DNA from 4 places in the Pelotomaculum sp. PtaB.Bin117 genome. Region 2 is predicted to be linked to each of the others. Evidence: riboswitches for the same ligand, from Rfam matches in the RefSeq annotation. Region 2 holds a riboswitch; each other region holds the start of a gene.

Region 1 (4,231 bases), on a different contig from region 2:
TGGGGCAGCCCGGTCATTCTTCTCCAAGCTGAAAAGATGGAAAGATGCCAAAGCCAAGGCCGAAGCCAAGGGGAAAAAGTTTAAATACAGGCCGCCGGTGCCGCCCAGAGAGTGGCAGCGCAACACTTTGTTTTATACCGGCCAGTACAAAGGCTACACCGGCAAGTCTATAATGCTGAAGTTGTACGACGGCAGCACCTGGCGCTGGGTGAAGTACCATTTAACCGGCAGGCGGGTTCAGGACGGTTGGAAGATAGGATGCCCTCGCGCAGTAATCAAGAAGAACCGGATTGAGCTGCATTTCCCGGTTGAAAAGGAAAAACCGGCGGTTAAGTCGGTTGCCGAACAGGTTAAAGACCCAAACCTTAAAATTTGCGCTGTTGACTTAAACACGTGCGACAAGCTGGCGGTATGCGGTATATTCAAAAGCGACGGCACGCAGGTAGCCACCCGGTTCATCCGGGGCGGCGATAACCTAAACGGCCGTAGGAAACGACTTTTGGGCATAATCGCAACCAAGCTCAGTCTTACCGGTTCATTAAACAAGGATGAGCAGGACAATAAGGCCTTGTGGAATAAGATCCATAACATCGACGATAATGAAGCCCACCGGGTATCCCGCAGAATACTGGACTTTGCCCTGGAACACGGAGCGAGTATCATCGTGTTTGAACACTCGAACAGTTTTAAACCCGAGCAGGGCAAATACAGCAGGCGGGCCAACTCCAGGCGTTCCTACTGGCTCCGGGGCAGGATATTCCACTATACCAAATACAAAGCCTGGGAGTATGGAATAATCACCAGCCGGGTCAACCCCAAGGACATAAGCCGGTTATGCGCCGGCTGCGGGGCGGAAATAGACCGGCGCGCACCGTTATTCACTTGTAAATGCGGTAAGAAAGGCAGTGTTGATCTAAACACCGTAAGAAATATAGGCAAAAAGTTCTTTTTAAGATACACGGCCTGAGCGGAAATAAGCGCGAACAAAGCCCTAAAGTCCGAAAGGCAAGGGTGTTCCCGCTCCCCATGAGCTGTAAATCCAAAATGGGAGCAGGAACGGGCTTGGCACCGCCCGGTGTATCCGTCGCCCACTACGCTCTCAATGCGGTAGAGGCCACGCCTCAATTTACTGCGGGCAGCGACTACGCACGGGTGCCCGAAGAAGCTGCCGGGATTCATCTCCCGGAGGAGCAGAGTGTCACAAAGTGCCTGAAATTAGGGCAAGAATAAGTTAACGAAAAAGTATACCCCGGCAGGAAATTGTTTTTTAATGTTGAATAGTTATATAAAACAAAGAATTCTCCGAGCCTGGCATACCTAAACAAAAGCAGGGTACGGTAACCAGGCCGTTAGGGTACGGTGGGAAACTCCTGTACCTCCCGGTGCGGAAAGGAGAGGTTTTTGGAAAAAAGCTTTGTCCTTTTGCAACGGGCAAAGCTTATATTTTTTAATGATGATTACTCTCCGAGCCATATGACCTAAAGCTTTTAAGCCATGGTTTTCGGCCGGTAGGGTGTACCGGGAAACCGGTATGTCTCCCATTGCGAAAAGGAGAGTTCTTGATCCGGCTTATGTGCCGGGCTAACTTTGTTTTTTCGCAGAGTTTGCCCGGTATTATTTTTTGCATGGCTGGAATAAGTTTTGCAGTAAAGGACCAGGCACTAACCGAAAGGAAAGGCAAAGTGGAGATTTATATTTTTTTTGTCCTCATGGTCATATCGTTAGGTTATTTTCTATGCGAGGTATATTGGCGCTGCCGCTACATAAAGTTGGGCAGGCCGGAAAACCGTTTTGACCGCCCGCTTGAACGCTGGAAATATTTTCTCACCCATGTGGCCGGCCAAAAGAAAATTATGAATAAACCCCTGTTTGGTTTTCTGCACGGGTTTATCATGTGCGGCTTTTGTGTCCTGTTGCCGGGCATCCCCAATATGGTTGCGGAAGGCCTTTTCAAAACCAGTATTCCTTATATCGGAGATAATCCCGGCTACCTTTTCATCAAAGATATTTTTATCGCTTTAATCATCTTCGGGATCGGCGGCAGCTTTTTGCGGCGGGTCGTTAAAAAGCCGGTCTGGCTGAAGAACACTCCCGTGGTTTTTGTAATCCTTGGATTGATCCTGGTCATCGCGATAACGGAAGTCCTGTTTCACGGAACCCGGCTCGCGCTTGGCGAAGGAGCCGCTTTAAGCGGGGCCGCCCCGCTGGCTGCGGCTGTTTCAAGGTTTCTGGAGGGCTTTAATGAAAATGCAATTCATGCCGCCGGGATGTTTTTCTGGTGGACCCACTACCTGGCTATTTTCTCATTATTGTTCATCATCCCCCACTCGAAACACCTGCATATGGTGTTCGCCCCTTTCAACACCTACTGGCACTCGCTGGAACCAAAGGGCGCTTTGCGTAAAATTCAATTTGACGACGAAAATGTTAAAACTTACGGGGCGAGCAAACTGGAGGACCTTACCTGGAAGCAGCTTTTCGAGGCTTACGCCTGCGTAAAATGCGGCCGCTGTGATGAAATCTGCCCCGCCCATCAGAGCGAAGAACCGACCAAACCAAAAAGGTTCAACGGCCGCCTGCGCAATCACATAGAAAAAATTGCCCCGGTGCTTTTAAACCGGAAAGTCTGGCATCCAAAAGCTGCAAAGCAAAAAGCGGCGGAAGGTTCAATTTCCTACAAGACTAAAAAGGGCGTCAAGAAGAAAAACCTCATCGGTGACGTCTATGAAGAAGAATTTATTTGGAGCTGCGCCACCTGCGGGGGGTGCATGGAAACCTGCCCGATCTCGATCGAGCATACCTCCAGGCTGTTCGACCTGCGCCGTTATATTGTCTCGTCGGGGAAGAACGTGCCTGGGAAAATCAAGCAAGCCATTGCCGGCATGGAAAATTACGGCAACCCCTGGGGTGTCAGCCGCGAAACCGGATATGACCTGGCAAAAGAATTGGAGATGCCAACCCTGGCCGAAAAACCCGACGCGCAGTACCTTTATTTTGTGGGCTGCGCCGGTTCGTTCGATGAGACGGCCGGGAGAGCAGCCGCCGCGTTTGTTAATATATTGAAGAAAGCAGGCGTCAGTTTCGCCGTGCTCGGACGTGAAGAATGGTGCTGCGGCGAGACGGCCCGCCGGATGGGAAATGAGCACCTGTTCCAAAGGATCGCGCAAAAGAATGTATCGCTTTTCAACAAGTTAAATGTAAAGAATATTTTAACTGCCTGTACCCACTGCTTTAACACTTTGAAAAACGAATATCCCCAGTTCGGCGGGAGATATAAAGTCATCCCGCACTCCGTTTTTTTAGCCGGCCTGCTGCACGAAGGCAGGATCAAGCCAGGCAAAAGTATCGGCAAAATAATTACCTGTCACGATTCATGCTACCTGGGCCGTTACAATAATCTTTATAATGAGCCGCGGGAAATTCTGAAGTCCATACCGGGCGTCCGCCTGGCCGAAATGCCCCGTTCCAGGGAAAAATCTTTTTGCTGCGGCGCGGGGGGAGGCAGGTTTTGGATGAAAAGCGGGCCCGAAAACTTGATCGGCCAAAACAGGGCCGGGGAAGCCCTTTCGACCGGAGCCGAGGTGGTCTGCACGACCTGTCCGTATTGCTTGGCCACTCTTTCTGAACAAATCAAGGTTAAAGGCGTTAATAACAGTATCAAAACCCTGGATATAGCTGAAATTCTGGAAATGAGCCTCTAACTGTTGATATGAATAATTTGTAAAGGGGTGAAAGGTTTAACTTATATGGAGGCAAAAGAAGTGTTGATAAAATATGTGAAGGAAACGGGTGGGACAAAATGCTTTCTCGGGGACGACAGCAGCCGGGAGGATGTGCGCGCGACCATGGTGCTTGCCACAGCCTGCCCGCTTTACAAGGATGACAATGAGGAGGAAATCTACCTGGAAGGCGTGCTGACCTGCTACAACTGCCGCTACCGCAGGTGGACGCGCCCCGGATTCAGCTGTTTTAAGAACTTCCCGGTGATACTCTCGACAATTAATAATTCTATATAGACTAAACGAGGTAATGTTATGTCGTTAAATAAAAAAATTATAATCAGCATCGTTCTGATTATTTTAGCCGTAGCCGGTTCCTACCTGTTGGAGAACCTTTCAAAAGAGCGGGGGCTAAAATCCGCCACGGTGATCAAGATGCAGGAGAACAACAACCTTGTCGCTCTCATGGGTGTCGATGTGCTAAAAACGCTAAAAGATCAGGAGTCCCCCGG
Region 2 (4,187 bases):
ACGAAACAAAAAAAACAAGCGAGAGGTCTGAAGCTGGGCCAGTTCGTCCTGGGCAATTCGGTCATCCACCAGCTTGACCCCAGGACCAAGATCATCGGCTGCTTTGTCGTCATCTTTTCAGTATTGATGAATTTCAAGTGGTACGTGATCCTGCTCAATATCTCCATCATCATAGCGGTCATTTTATTGTCGCAGGTAAAAATAGCCCGTATTCTGCGCGGCTTGCGCAAGCTGAGGTACTTGTTTCTGTTTTCGTTTATCTTCCAGGCAATTCTCACATCTGGCGAGCCGGTTTTTCACCTGGGCGGCGTTAGTGTGACCAGAGAGGGCATCGCCCTGGGCACGTCCACGATCTTTCGCCTGCTGATCCTGTACCTGGCTTCCTCCCTGCTGACTATGACCACGTCGCCGCTGAAGCTGGCCTCCGGGATCGAGTCCCTGCTCTCGCCACTGCGCTATCTGAGGATACCCGTGAGCCAGTTTTCCATGCTTATCAGCACCGCCTTGAGATTTATTCCGACCATCATCGAAGAAGCGGAGACCATAACGCGCGCCCAGAGGTCCCGCGGCGCGCAGTTTAACTCACCTAAAATTATCACCAGGCTGAAAAGCTATACAGCCGTCCTGATCCCGCTGCTGGCGGCGTCACTGCAGCGGGCCAACGACCTGGCCGTCGCCATGGAAAGCAGGTGCTACACCGGCGGCTCCAGCCGGATCAGAACCGGCAGCCTGCGTTTTAAGGGAAAAGACAGACTGGCGATAGGGTTTGTTTCCCTGGCCTTCGTGCTGTCAGTTGTATTGATCTAATTAGGGGACATTCCTCGTCAGTAAAAGAATACCTATAATTGAGGTGTGTCCCCTTACCTTAGAGGAAAGAAAGGATGATAATCCGTGTTTGCCGGCAGAAAAAACCTTTTTGTGAAGTCAGCCGTCTTATTGCTGTTGTTTTTATTCTTTGCCTCCGCCGCTTTTGCCGCCCAGGGAGGGGAAAAATCATCTTCCCCAGGAATACCCGGTCAAAAGCCGTTAAGTTTTGTTTCAATTACACTAGTTGACGGCGGCGGCAATGTGCAGGACGCCGCCGACGTACCCACGGAACCGAAATTCAAGCTGGAGTTCGACAAGAACGTGGTCAACAGCACCATCTGGGGGATTAACCAGAATTGCTTCAGCCTGTTCTCCGAAAACGGTGAGAACATCCCCGTTAGCGTGACCAAAGTGGATGACAGCATCGATTTTTCCCAGAGAAACAACGTATTCGTCCAGCCGTCCAGCCCTTTAAGTCCTGGAACATCATATACTTTAAAAGTGTCGCCGGACCTGAAAGCGAAAAATGGCGTTTCCGTCCTCGGAGGGACCACGTCCGGCCAGGGGTTAAACATTTCCTTCAAGACCCAGGGACAGGCGATATCACAGGCGGTAACGAAACCTGTTACGCAGCCTGCGGCACAAACCACAGCCGCCACCCAGCAGCCGGCTTCGCCTGATTCCCAGCCTGCCCTGCCGGGCGAAAAGAACGCCGCACAAGCAAACAGTGAGACCGCGCAACTCCAGGCCAACGCCGGCGGCAATGAGGCAAATACCGGTCAGGAAAACAAGTCGCCGGGAGCGGCGGCAGCCGGGCAGCAGCAAGTTGCCGGGAATACAAGCGGGGAAAGCGCGGCATCCGGGCAGACAGGAAAGCCGGAGAGTCCCGCGCAAGCCGGCATGGGACTGGATTACACCAATTTGCTGACTATCCTGACCGTCGTTTTAATCGCCGGCTGGATAGTGGTGGAATTGTTTGTCAAGAAGAAAAAAAGGAGTTAATTGTAACACCGACTCTAAGATAGCAATAGTTTGTCTTAATCTAAAAATCTTTTGCAATTTTTTTGCAAAAGATTTTTCGTCGACATGGAATGACATATTTCTCATCAGTTGTATGATAAAATAAACCATATTGATTATCATAGTGGTAAATGAAGATTAATTTACCACCGCTAGGGACGAAAATTTAATAATTTTATCCGAGTCTAACCGCCTGTGGCTACGGCTATGGCGGCAGACCTTCAGGGTTTAACTGGAAACGGTTAAGCCTCCCGGTATGGAAAGGATAGGTTTTTTAAGAAGAAAGCTTTGTCTTTTTTATTAACCGGACAAAGCTTTTATTTTTAATTGAAATTATTCTTTTCGTGATGTGTGGATAAAGTGGGTTTAGGCATAAATAAGAGAGCGATTTGTTATGGTAATATAGGATTATATTTCAAAAAGCGGGACTATTGTCCATATTAATTTAAGACCTGATGCTTATTTACAGATTAAGACATTGCAGATAAAATATGTTCAATACTAAGGATTTATCTGTTAATATGACTTAATTATTCATTAAATTAAATAATTTGTATTTTTAAACTTAAATATTTCTTTCCGAGTCAATTAACCTAAAGCGTATAACCATGGTTTTTGGGCCTGCAGGGTGCGCCGGGAAACTAACGTGCCTTCCATTGCGAAAAGGAGAGTTTTTGATCTGGCTTATGATGCCGGGCGAACTTTGTTTTTCGCAAAGCTTGCCCGGCATCATTTTTATATAAGTGACCTTTGGACATACATTAGCGATGGTATTAGGGCCGTAGCGCTATATGCCCTAAGGTTGCCGAAGGCGAATTTGTTGTCACAAATACGTTGCCGGAAGTGATGAGGAAAAAGGTAAAACAAAGGCAATAAAAGGGTAACCGATTGAAAAAAAATATTTTTAGGAGGGAAAAGTTCATGTTTAAAAGCAGGTTTTTCAAAAAGAGCGCCAAAATAGTCTCCCTGTTGGTGGGAGCGACTATGCTGTTCGCTTCATTTGCCCCGGGTGCTTTCGCCCTGAACTACAACGGCAACGGCAGCGGCGCGGGCAACAAGGCGTTTAACTGCAACGGCTACAGTTACACGCAAAGCACCAAAACCTTAAAGATCTTCTTCAGTAAGCAATCAGTTAACACCAATGAATTTGATTCGAGCCAGTTTATAGTTACAAGGCAATATGACAGCTCTAACCCGTCGTTCAGTTACTCCAAGAATTCGGGAAGCGGCTGCAGCGGTATTAGCGACAGCAACCTCAACAAGGGGACGACCGTAACCCTGACCTTTGATAACGCGCTGGCTTTCAACGAGCTTTACGACGTGACGATCAAAGCGGCTACCGTTGCTGACGACAATCTTTTGACCCTGGGCAACTACCGGAACAGGAGCGACTTCACCTTCACTTTCAGGACTCCTTTAAACGTCACTCCTGCAAATGACAATGCTTTCAGTGATAGTGTTGCGCCGGTTGTCACCTACACTGTGGGCACCTCAAACGTGCCTTATGAGCCCAACGTGGGCGTCATTTTTGACCGGCCCGTCAACTCCACCACTGCCGCCACCTTATTAAGTTTAAGTGATCCCAACGGCCTGGTGGCAAACTATAAAAAAGGCGGTACGGCAGTTGTCTATGACGACACTATCGATGCCTACGCCGTTTCAGGTGCCGAGAATTACAAGCCATTTGCCAATACCGCGAACACCTTCTTCTTCTTCCCCGAGACGGTCCAGGGCAATACCAATACCTGCTATAACCGGGATTATTCCGCCGGCACCCACAGCTATACCCTGGACGTGCCGCCTGTCACTGACATAAGCGGCAATTCCTGGACCCATGCCCAAATAACCAACAACCAGCTCAGTTTCAGCTCACTTAGCAACGACCTCCCCGCCTGGTTGGACAACAGGCCCACGGTTGATACTCCAACCAGCACCACGCTGACAGTGCACTGGAACGCCAGCGGCATCACCAATTCTAGCGCAACCGAAGCGTATGACGTCTACTATTCCACCAACCAGTGGACGGGCTTTACGAAACTTAATGTAAGTGACATCACCGGTACCGCTCCTTTCTCATTCGTGGCCGGGGACACTTCGGATAATAGTGCATATGAGCTAAGCCCTCTTACCACTTATTACTTCCGAGTCGTGCCCAAGAATACCACCTACACCCTTGAAGCGGGTTTTTCCGCGGCCGGATCAGGTGCTACGACCTCTTAAAATCAGGTGAAATGAGCTGTTATTCTCAGCCCCGGCCGTCAGACCGGGGTTTTCCTACCTAGACAAATTTTTTTAAGCGGGTAGGAATTTGTTCCACAATGTAGAATATCATGGTATATGTTCATAGAACCAGATCAGTA
Region 3 (4,231 bases), on a different contig from region 2:
ATGCTTCTCACTCATACTTCCAGTATTCTAGATTTTGGCGGTTACGAGCAGGCGTTAGGTTCCCCGCAACCACCACTTTTAAGAGATCTTTTGGTTCCCGGCGGGAAAGCATACAGTGAAAAGACCTGGGGGGACTTTTTGCCCGGAACCCAATTCGTTTACTCTAATTTTGGTTTCGGCATCATCGGCGCATTGGTCGAAATGATCTCAGGCAAGCGTTTCAACGATTATACCATTCGTCATATCTTTTGGCCATTGGGAATGGACGCGGGTTATAACGCTGCTGACATAGTAAATTTCCATAAAATTGCCGTTCTATATAAAACCAGCGGCGGCGGCAAGTTTTATCCTGCATGCGACTATTTCCAAACAGGCGAGAGACCCGCCAGAAAAGAATACAAACTGCCGCTGGGAAACTACTATATCGGTCCAGCCGGGGCGGTAAGAGCGAGCGTATTGGATCTGTCAAAATTCATGATCGCCCATATGAATGGGGGACTCTACGGCGGAGTTCGCATTCTCCAAAAACACACCGCGGATTTAATGCACCAAATGCACTGGTATGGATACGGGATGGAGGGTTTCTTCAGATATATTGGTCTGAGCTTTCATATTACAGACGCCCTGGCGGAACGAAGACTAACGGGGCATGCCGGTGAAGCCTGCGGTCTGGTTAGTGATATGTACTTTGACTGTGATGAAAAAATCGGGGTTATTTTTATGACAAACGGTGGTTACTATGAATTTCTCAGCAGCGGTTACACGGATATAGAAGAGGCTGTAATAAACACCTTGTTTAAGACATTTGCCGGTCCGCCAGGATCAACGATTAGAGTCATTACCACCATTCTCAATGATAATAAAATTTTAGTTAATGGAAGAATAATTTTTTATCCGGTTCTGCCTGACCTGGGTATGGAGGATTTATACGTTCCCGCGATAACAATCGCAGACGCGCTTGAAACGACCATTGAGTTCGATAAAGAAATCGACATGCTGATACTGACAAAAGGCGTAACAGTAATCCGCGCGAAAATTGGAGACGCGCGGCTTGAGGCAAATCACAACACCATTGCGTTAAGCAGTCAAATATATCTCAAGCATGGCTTTGTAATGCTACCCTTAATCATAGTCTCAAAATTACTTGACGCTTGTGTTTATTGCAACCCGGTAATGAATGAAATAAATATAACTCTGCGACCCTGAGCGGATAAACTTATAAATTATACAGAACGGGGATGGCGGCTGATAATGTCGTTTTGAGTATCTGCAAAAAATGAACAAAAAAATAATTACCGAAAAACTGTTTTAATTTGAAGGAATTCTGAAGGATATGTGGTAATGTGGTAATATTGAAAGAAATTCTCCGAGCCTGTTTAGCCTAAGCGAAAAGTATGGATAACAGGCCGTTAGGGTATATTGGGAAACCAGTATGCCTCCCCAGTCAATAGTAACAACCTTTTTAGTGGATCTTCTGTGATATCATTGCCCGTTTTTTTAATGAAGAGCTAAATATTTTTTATACAAGGAAAATGTCATGCGGGGTAGAAGTATATTACGGGCTTTATTATTGCAAAACCACAAAGACAAAAGTGAGCACACTATATTATTTTATTGGCCTTCAAGCGGAATACCGCTAACAGTACGTAAAGAAATGGGTGGGACTAGTTTATGGAAAAAATTAATGCGATGTATTTTAGCCCTACTGGTACAACCCAAAAGATCGTATCCGGGCTGGCCGGAAAGATTTTAGAAAATGCCGGCGGGCAAACAGCGGTAAACATTATTGATTTTACCCTGCCGGGAGTTAGAAAAGAAACAGTGTCTTTTACTGCGGAAGACCTGGTCGTGATTGGAGTGCCGGTCTATGCCGGCAGAGTGCCAAACATATTACTGAAATATATGAATTCTATTACAGGTAACGGTGCTCTGGCGGTCGCTGTGGTTTTATACGGTAACAGGGATTATGACGATGCTTTGATTGAGCTGAAAGATATTCTGGAGCTAAACGGCTTTAAAGTTATTGCCGGGGGCGCATTTATCGGGGAACACTCGATCTCCAAAATTCTGGCTAAAAACCGGCCTGATGAAAAAGATATGGCGGTAATAAATGATTTTGCTAGTAAAATATATGCCAAAATTACCACTGGCAATAATCTGCAAAGTGTCATGGTAAAAGGAAATAAACCTTATCGCAAATATTACATGCCTATAGATGAACATGGCATGCCTGTGGACTTTAGAAAGTTTGTCCCAAAAACAAGCAGCGATTGTATGGATTGTAAGCTCTGTCCAAGTATCTGTCCGGTCGGTTCCATTAATTATGAAGATGTTTCTAAACTGGATGGAATTTGTATTAAATGCGGCGCCTGCGTGAAAAATTGCCCCAATGAAGCCAAATATTTTGACGATAAGGATTTTTTGAGACATAAGCATGAACTGGAAGTTGAATTTGCAGAACGCAAGGAGCCGGAGTTATTTTTATAATCATCCACTTTTTTGCCGTGGTAGTATCTACGTTGGCAATGTGGGACTAATAATTGTCAGTCGAACCGTCCCCCTGACACTCCCTTAAAACCATAAGTCCGGCCCGCCGTATTGAGTAATAATCACTTTAGCCAGTTTGGGATTGGGACCGGAAACCCTTACCGGGTATTCTAATTTTTTTTGATAAACCCACATCAATTAATCCCTTCCTTACGTCAAGATTTACATTTCCCAAGGCCAGGGGGAGTTGATCCACTGCCAGGGGTACTGACTGGTAGCCATTCCGAAATGAAATAGCGGGCCACAGTATTGCTCATATGCCTCAATACATTTTCTTAACTGGGGTACAACCGAATTGTATAAGTTCAGAGCCTGCTGGTCATCCGGATGTGTATCCAGGTATAAGTTCAATTCAATGGCAGTAAACTCCAATTCCTGTATCTTCAAAAGCAGTTGCATTTGTTGATTATACACATTTTCGGTTTTTACCTTGTCTTCTTGCTTATTATCCATTTGATTCACCTCTTCATTTAACCTGGATAAGGAGATACCAGTTCGGGGAAAAGAGTACCATGCGCTAAAGCTTCTGCCGGGCTAAAGACCTGCCCCATATGCTGCCAGGGAACATAGGCGCGGGCTAATTGTAACGGTGGCATCGCGCCGCCGGGGTAGGATAGTTTATCTGGAATTCCCGGCATATTCGGTGCAGGGGGGTAATTTAACGACTGACGATATTGATTAAAATACATGGAAAAACCTCCTTGCAAAGTTAATTTATCTTATGAATGAATCACCTAATTTGTACACATCGCAACCCGTGGTGTTATTTGGTAATATGTATTTAATTACTCTAACGCTGAACCAATATTCTTTTAAATACGTCTAAAAATAAAAAGAGGGCAATAAATAATGAACAAATATTTATTACATGAGTTAAGCAGTTCTAGGTAAATAACACCGGTCCCACAACCGTAAAAGATGAGACCGCCTTTACCAAGGGTAGAGAGTTTTGCATAAACAGCTCGAAGTAATACCTTCGGGTTGACCTTCTTATATTGCTCTTTATGTGATGTCGGATCAATTCAGAAGGGGAGAATCAGATGTAAAATCAGCATCTTTGGTTCTGGCAGGGATAGCCATAAAATAATAAGGGGATGACCATAACAGTCACCCTCTTTATCCCCGGCAGAACCCTGCCAGGCGCTCGGGTTGCTCTCCAGCATTGCCCTTATCCTCCTGATAGGAAAGATCCATTTATAGCTTGCCCGTTACAGCGGAATCAAACCATTTACTATACATCCTTTTTCGGAGCGGAGCAACGCCTGTTCGAATATATTGAGCTGTTCTATAACCGGAAACGAATCCACTCGACGATTGGCTATGTTTCCCCGCACCAATATGAACGTATGTATTACAACAGCCATGTTCAGGCAGTATCGTAGGAGACTTTACATGGAGTGGTGGGCATGATAGGCTGTTTGCCACGCGATGTTGCTTCTACCAAACCATCGCCCTATCGCGGGAAATCATGCCCACAGAGGCTCCATGTCAAGCCGACGTCTTGCAGGCGCTAAAATCCTTTTTTCTTTTGTGTCTACTTTCTTGACATAATACCATTATGCTTTTCTAACGTTACATAAAAAAGCTTTGTATTCGGGAACAGCGACGTTAGGACAAGCGACAAAAGGTGTTAATTCGTTCCCAATGGCTCCCTGGGATAATCCCATGAAGCCCCAGCTCCATG
Region 4 (2,985 bases), on a different contig from region 2:
CTCCACCGTTCCAGGCGCGTCTTCCTCAAAGAAATCAATGACTATTTTCTTGCCATTTTCCAATTCAATGCTGCCTCTTTTCACTTATCGCATCCTCCTCAGTTTTGTTCCAATAAATGCATTTTACTAAACTAAGCGGAATTTAGCAAATCTCCGTTCAGCTCAGCTTTCGGTCATTGGTTGGAAACTCCTGCCATGCCGGGCGTTGGCATAAGGAAAACATAAGGGCAGTCAGTCGCTGCCCGGCAATTGTTTTTTTCTAAATATAATTCTTATTTACCCTAATTTCAGGTACTTTGTGACACTCTATGCGCCGGGGATTAAAATCCCCGCGGTTTCTTCGGGCACCCGTGCGTAGTCGCTGCTCGCAGTAATTGAAGCGTGGCCTCTACCGCGTTGAGAGCGTAGTGGGCGACGGATAACGCCAGGCGGTGCCAAGCCCGTTCCTGCTCCCGTTTTGGATTTACAGCTCATGGGGAGCAGGAACACCCTTGCCTTTCGGACTTTAGGGCTTTGTTCGTGCATGTCTCCGCTTAAACCGCGTATCTTAAAAAGAACCTCTTGCCGATATTTCTGACGGCGTTTAGCGCAACACTGCCTTTCTTGCCGCATTTGCAAGTGAATAACGGTGCCCCGGGCCGGTAATGCTCCTTGTTATCACCGTGCCGGGCTATCTCCGCCCCGCAATCGGCACATAACCGGCCTGTGTTCCTGGGGTTTACCCGGCTGATGATTATTCCATACTCCCAGGCTTTGTATTTCGTATAGTGGGATATCCTGCCCCGGAGCCAGTAGGAACGCTTGGAACTGGCCCGCCTGCTGAACTTGCCTTGCTCAGGTTTAAAATTATTCAGGTATTCAAACACGATGATACCCGCGCCATGTTCCAGGGCAAAGTCCAGTATTCTACGAGACACCCGGTGGGCTTCATTATCGTCGATGTTATGGATCCTGTTCCTTAGCGCCTTATTGTCCTGCTCATCCTTATTCAAGGAACCCGTAAGGCTGAGCTTGGTTGCGATAATACCCAAAAGTCGTTTCCTGCGGCCGCTGAGGCTGTCACCGCCACGGATAAACCGGGTGGCCACCTGCGTGCCGTCGCTTTTGAATATGCCGCATACCGCCGGCCTGCCGCTAATATTTAAGCCTACAGCGCAAATCTTCAGGCTTGGATCTTTAACCTGCTCGGCAACCGCCTTCACTACCGGTTTTTCCTTTTCAACCGGGAAATGCAGCTCAAGCCGGTTTTTCTTAATTACCGCGTGTGGACAGCCTATCTTCCAGCCGTCCTGAACCCGCCGGCCGGTCAAATGATACTTCACCCAGCGCCAGGTGTTGCCGTCGAACAACTTCAGCATAATAGACTTGCCGGTGTAACCTTTATACTGGCCGGCATAAAACAAAGTGTTGCGCTGCCACTCTCTGGGCGGCACCGGCGGTCTGTATTTAAGCTTCTTCTCTTTGGCTTCGGCCTTGGCTTTTGCATCTTTCCATTTTTTCAGCTTGGAGAAGAATGACCGGGCTGCTCCAATGGCCGTGTTTATACAAGCCCGCCGGAACATAGCCGGGATATCCCACTTTAAGGGAAACGGCGGTGCAGGGTTGTCCTTTGTACTGTGAGTTAATCTTTCGAGTTCGGTTAACGCTTTTTTATTGGTTAGTTCAAGTATTTGAGCACGCTCCTTGATTATACCAAAATAAAACGCTGTGACTTCATTGAACAGTTTTTCAGTGGTGATGAACCATTCAGGAAAACGGTACTCCAAGGTTTGCTTGATGGTTTTAGTAGGCATTACACACCCCCCTCCCCGATAATCGGTATACATACAGATTCCTCGAGTATAAAAAACCCTTTCATAAAACGGAAAGGGCTAAAATAAGTGTGGTAATAAAAACGTCTTCCCGAGGAAGACGTAATAATTACTCACAGGCCACAAAGGCTCTGCTGCTTATTGTCTCCTTTCCATAAGGGAGGCATGGCCGTTTCCCGCCATACCTAGCGGCCTGTTCGCCGTGAGACAAATCCTTTAGGCAAAAAGGCTCGGAGTAGTTGTAATTCATAATTTTTCCTTAAAGCAATTATAGTCACAGAATAAACTGCATGTCAACCGGTATTTTTATACATATCCATAGCCCCACCATCTTTGAAAGTTAAATCTTGCTTTTTAACGGATATGAATCATCACGTCTTGTTTTCCTCTAAAGTGATATTGAATATCTCATGATCCGATAAGCTATAAAAACTCTCTATGTCCAGTTCTTGAAGACAAATAAGAGTTAATCGCTTGCTTCCACTAGTCCACACGCTCTGCTTCCGTTCCGCCAAAGGGTTGTAGGCAAACCTTGACGGGTTGGCAAGTCTTGCTCTGCAAAGCCCTTGCAGGGTATCCGCCAAACAAGGGGAGCCGCTGACATGAACCTTAACATTCGGGGATTTGGTAGACTCAAGCCGGTTATCGGCGATAAACGCCATTCTTACAGCTATCAGCAGATCTGAACAAATCTCTCCGTGGTGAGTGATGGCTTGACTCAGCAAGTTTTTCATTAAGAGATCTGGGTTGAGCGGAGCTATATGCGGTGTCCGTGGTGAAAACACCACATCATGGTCAAAATACGGTTTGATATCTATGACGGGACTTTCATTTACGGCATCAAGTCCAGTCACATAAAGTGTATTCCCCTGAATCCGGTCCAGCTTGACCAGGGTCAGAGCTATTGGATTGGGGCGGGCCGGTGACCGGATGGCAAACACACCAAATTTACGGGACAAAGGATTAACCTTAACCGGTGCGACCGTAGTGGTGTTACGTGACGCTTGATGGAGCCAAGTCAAAATCCATAAATGAGAATACTCGTCGATTCGCTCCAGCGCCGCGGAAAATAAGGGAAAGATTATGATTTGAGCCTGAATCCCGGTTGTCGGCATGCTGTTTCGATCAGTTATTTGTGATTTGACAATGCCCACAGGGTTTAGTGTAATAGAAT

What was found. Region 2 has a riboswitch for molybdenum cofactor ahead of A4E54_RS00650 (fibronectin type III domain-containing protein). Riboswitches for the same ligand answer to the same signal wherever they lie in the genome.
Region 1: linked by a shared signal. The riboswitch ahead of A4E54_RS00975 (heterodisulfide reductase-related iron-sulfur binding cluster) and the one ahead of A4E54_RS00650 (fibronectin type III domain-containing protein) in region 2 are both predicted to bind molybdenum cofactor.
Region 3: linked by a shared signal. The riboswitch ahead of A4E54_RS08635 (EFR1 family ferrodoxin) and the one ahead of A4E54_RS00650 (fibronectin type III domain-containing protein) in region 2 are both predicted to bind molybdenum cofactor.
Region 4: linked by a shared signal. The riboswitch ahead of A4E54_RS00545 (zinc ribbon domain-containing protein) and the one ahead of A4E54_RS00650 (fibronectin type III domain-containing protein) in region 2 are both predicted to bind molybdenum cofactor.

The regions. Positions count from the first base shown of each region.
Region 1 is NZ_MVQM01000030.1:7-4,237, forward strand. It holds partial or broken gene A4E54_RS00965 (zinc ribbon domain-containing protein) at 1-967, shown strand, start outside; gene A4E54_RS00970 (hypothetical protein) at 1,027-1,230, shown strand; molybdenum cofactor riboswitch at 1,289-1,411, shown strand; molybdenum cofactor riboswitch at 1,451-1,570, shown strand; gene A4E54_RS00975 (heterodisulfide reductase-related iron-sulfur binding cluster) at 1,560-3,701, shown strand; gene A4E54_RS00980 (hypothetical protein) at 3,762-4,016, shown strand; gene A4E54_RS00985 (hypothetical protein) at 4,035-4,231, shown strand, end outside.
Region 2 is NZ_MVQM01000020.1:250-4,436, forward strand. It holds gene A4E54_RS00640 (energy-coupling factor transporter transmembrane component T family protein) at 1-807, shown strand, start outside; gene A4E54_RS00645 (Ig-like domain-containing domain) at 892-1,809, shown strand; molybdenum cofactor riboswitch at 1,993-2,110, shown strand; molybdenum cofactor riboswitch at 2,393-2,512, shown strand; gene A4E54_RS00650 (fibronectin type III domain-containing protein) at 2,749-4,047, shown strand.
Region 3 is NZ_MVQM01000124.1:10,610-14,840, forward strand. It holds gene A4E54_RS08630 (serine hydrolase) at 1-1,206, shown strand, start outside; molybdenum cofactor riboswitch at 1,353-1,469, shown strand; gene A4E54_RS08635 (EFR1 family ferrodoxin) at 1,672-2,487, shown strand; partial or broken gene A4E54_RS08640 (manganese catalase family protein) at 2,584-2,682, opposite strand; gene A4E54_RS08645 (spore coat protein CotJB) at 2,710-3,000, opposite strand; gene A4E54_RS08650 (spore coat associated protein CotJA) at 3,018-3,236, opposite strand; gene A4E54_RS08655 (hypothetical protein) at 3,570-3,710, opposite strand; gene A4E54_RS08660 (IS3 family transposase) at 3,774-3,929, shown strand; gene fdnG (formate dehydrogenase-N subunit alpha) at 4,104-4,231, opposite strand, start outside.
Region 4 is NZ_MVQM01000015.1:190-3,174, forward strand. It holds partial or broken gene A4E54_RS00540 (peptidylprolyl isomerase) at 1-84, opposite strand, end outside; gene A4E54_RS00545 (zinc ribbon domain-containing protein) at 534-1,793, opposite strand; molybdenum cofactor riboswitch at 1,940-2,058, opposite strand; partial or broken gene tsaA (tRNA (N6-threonylcarbamoyladenosine(37)-N6)-methyltransferase TrmO) at 2,183-2,985, opposite strand, start outside.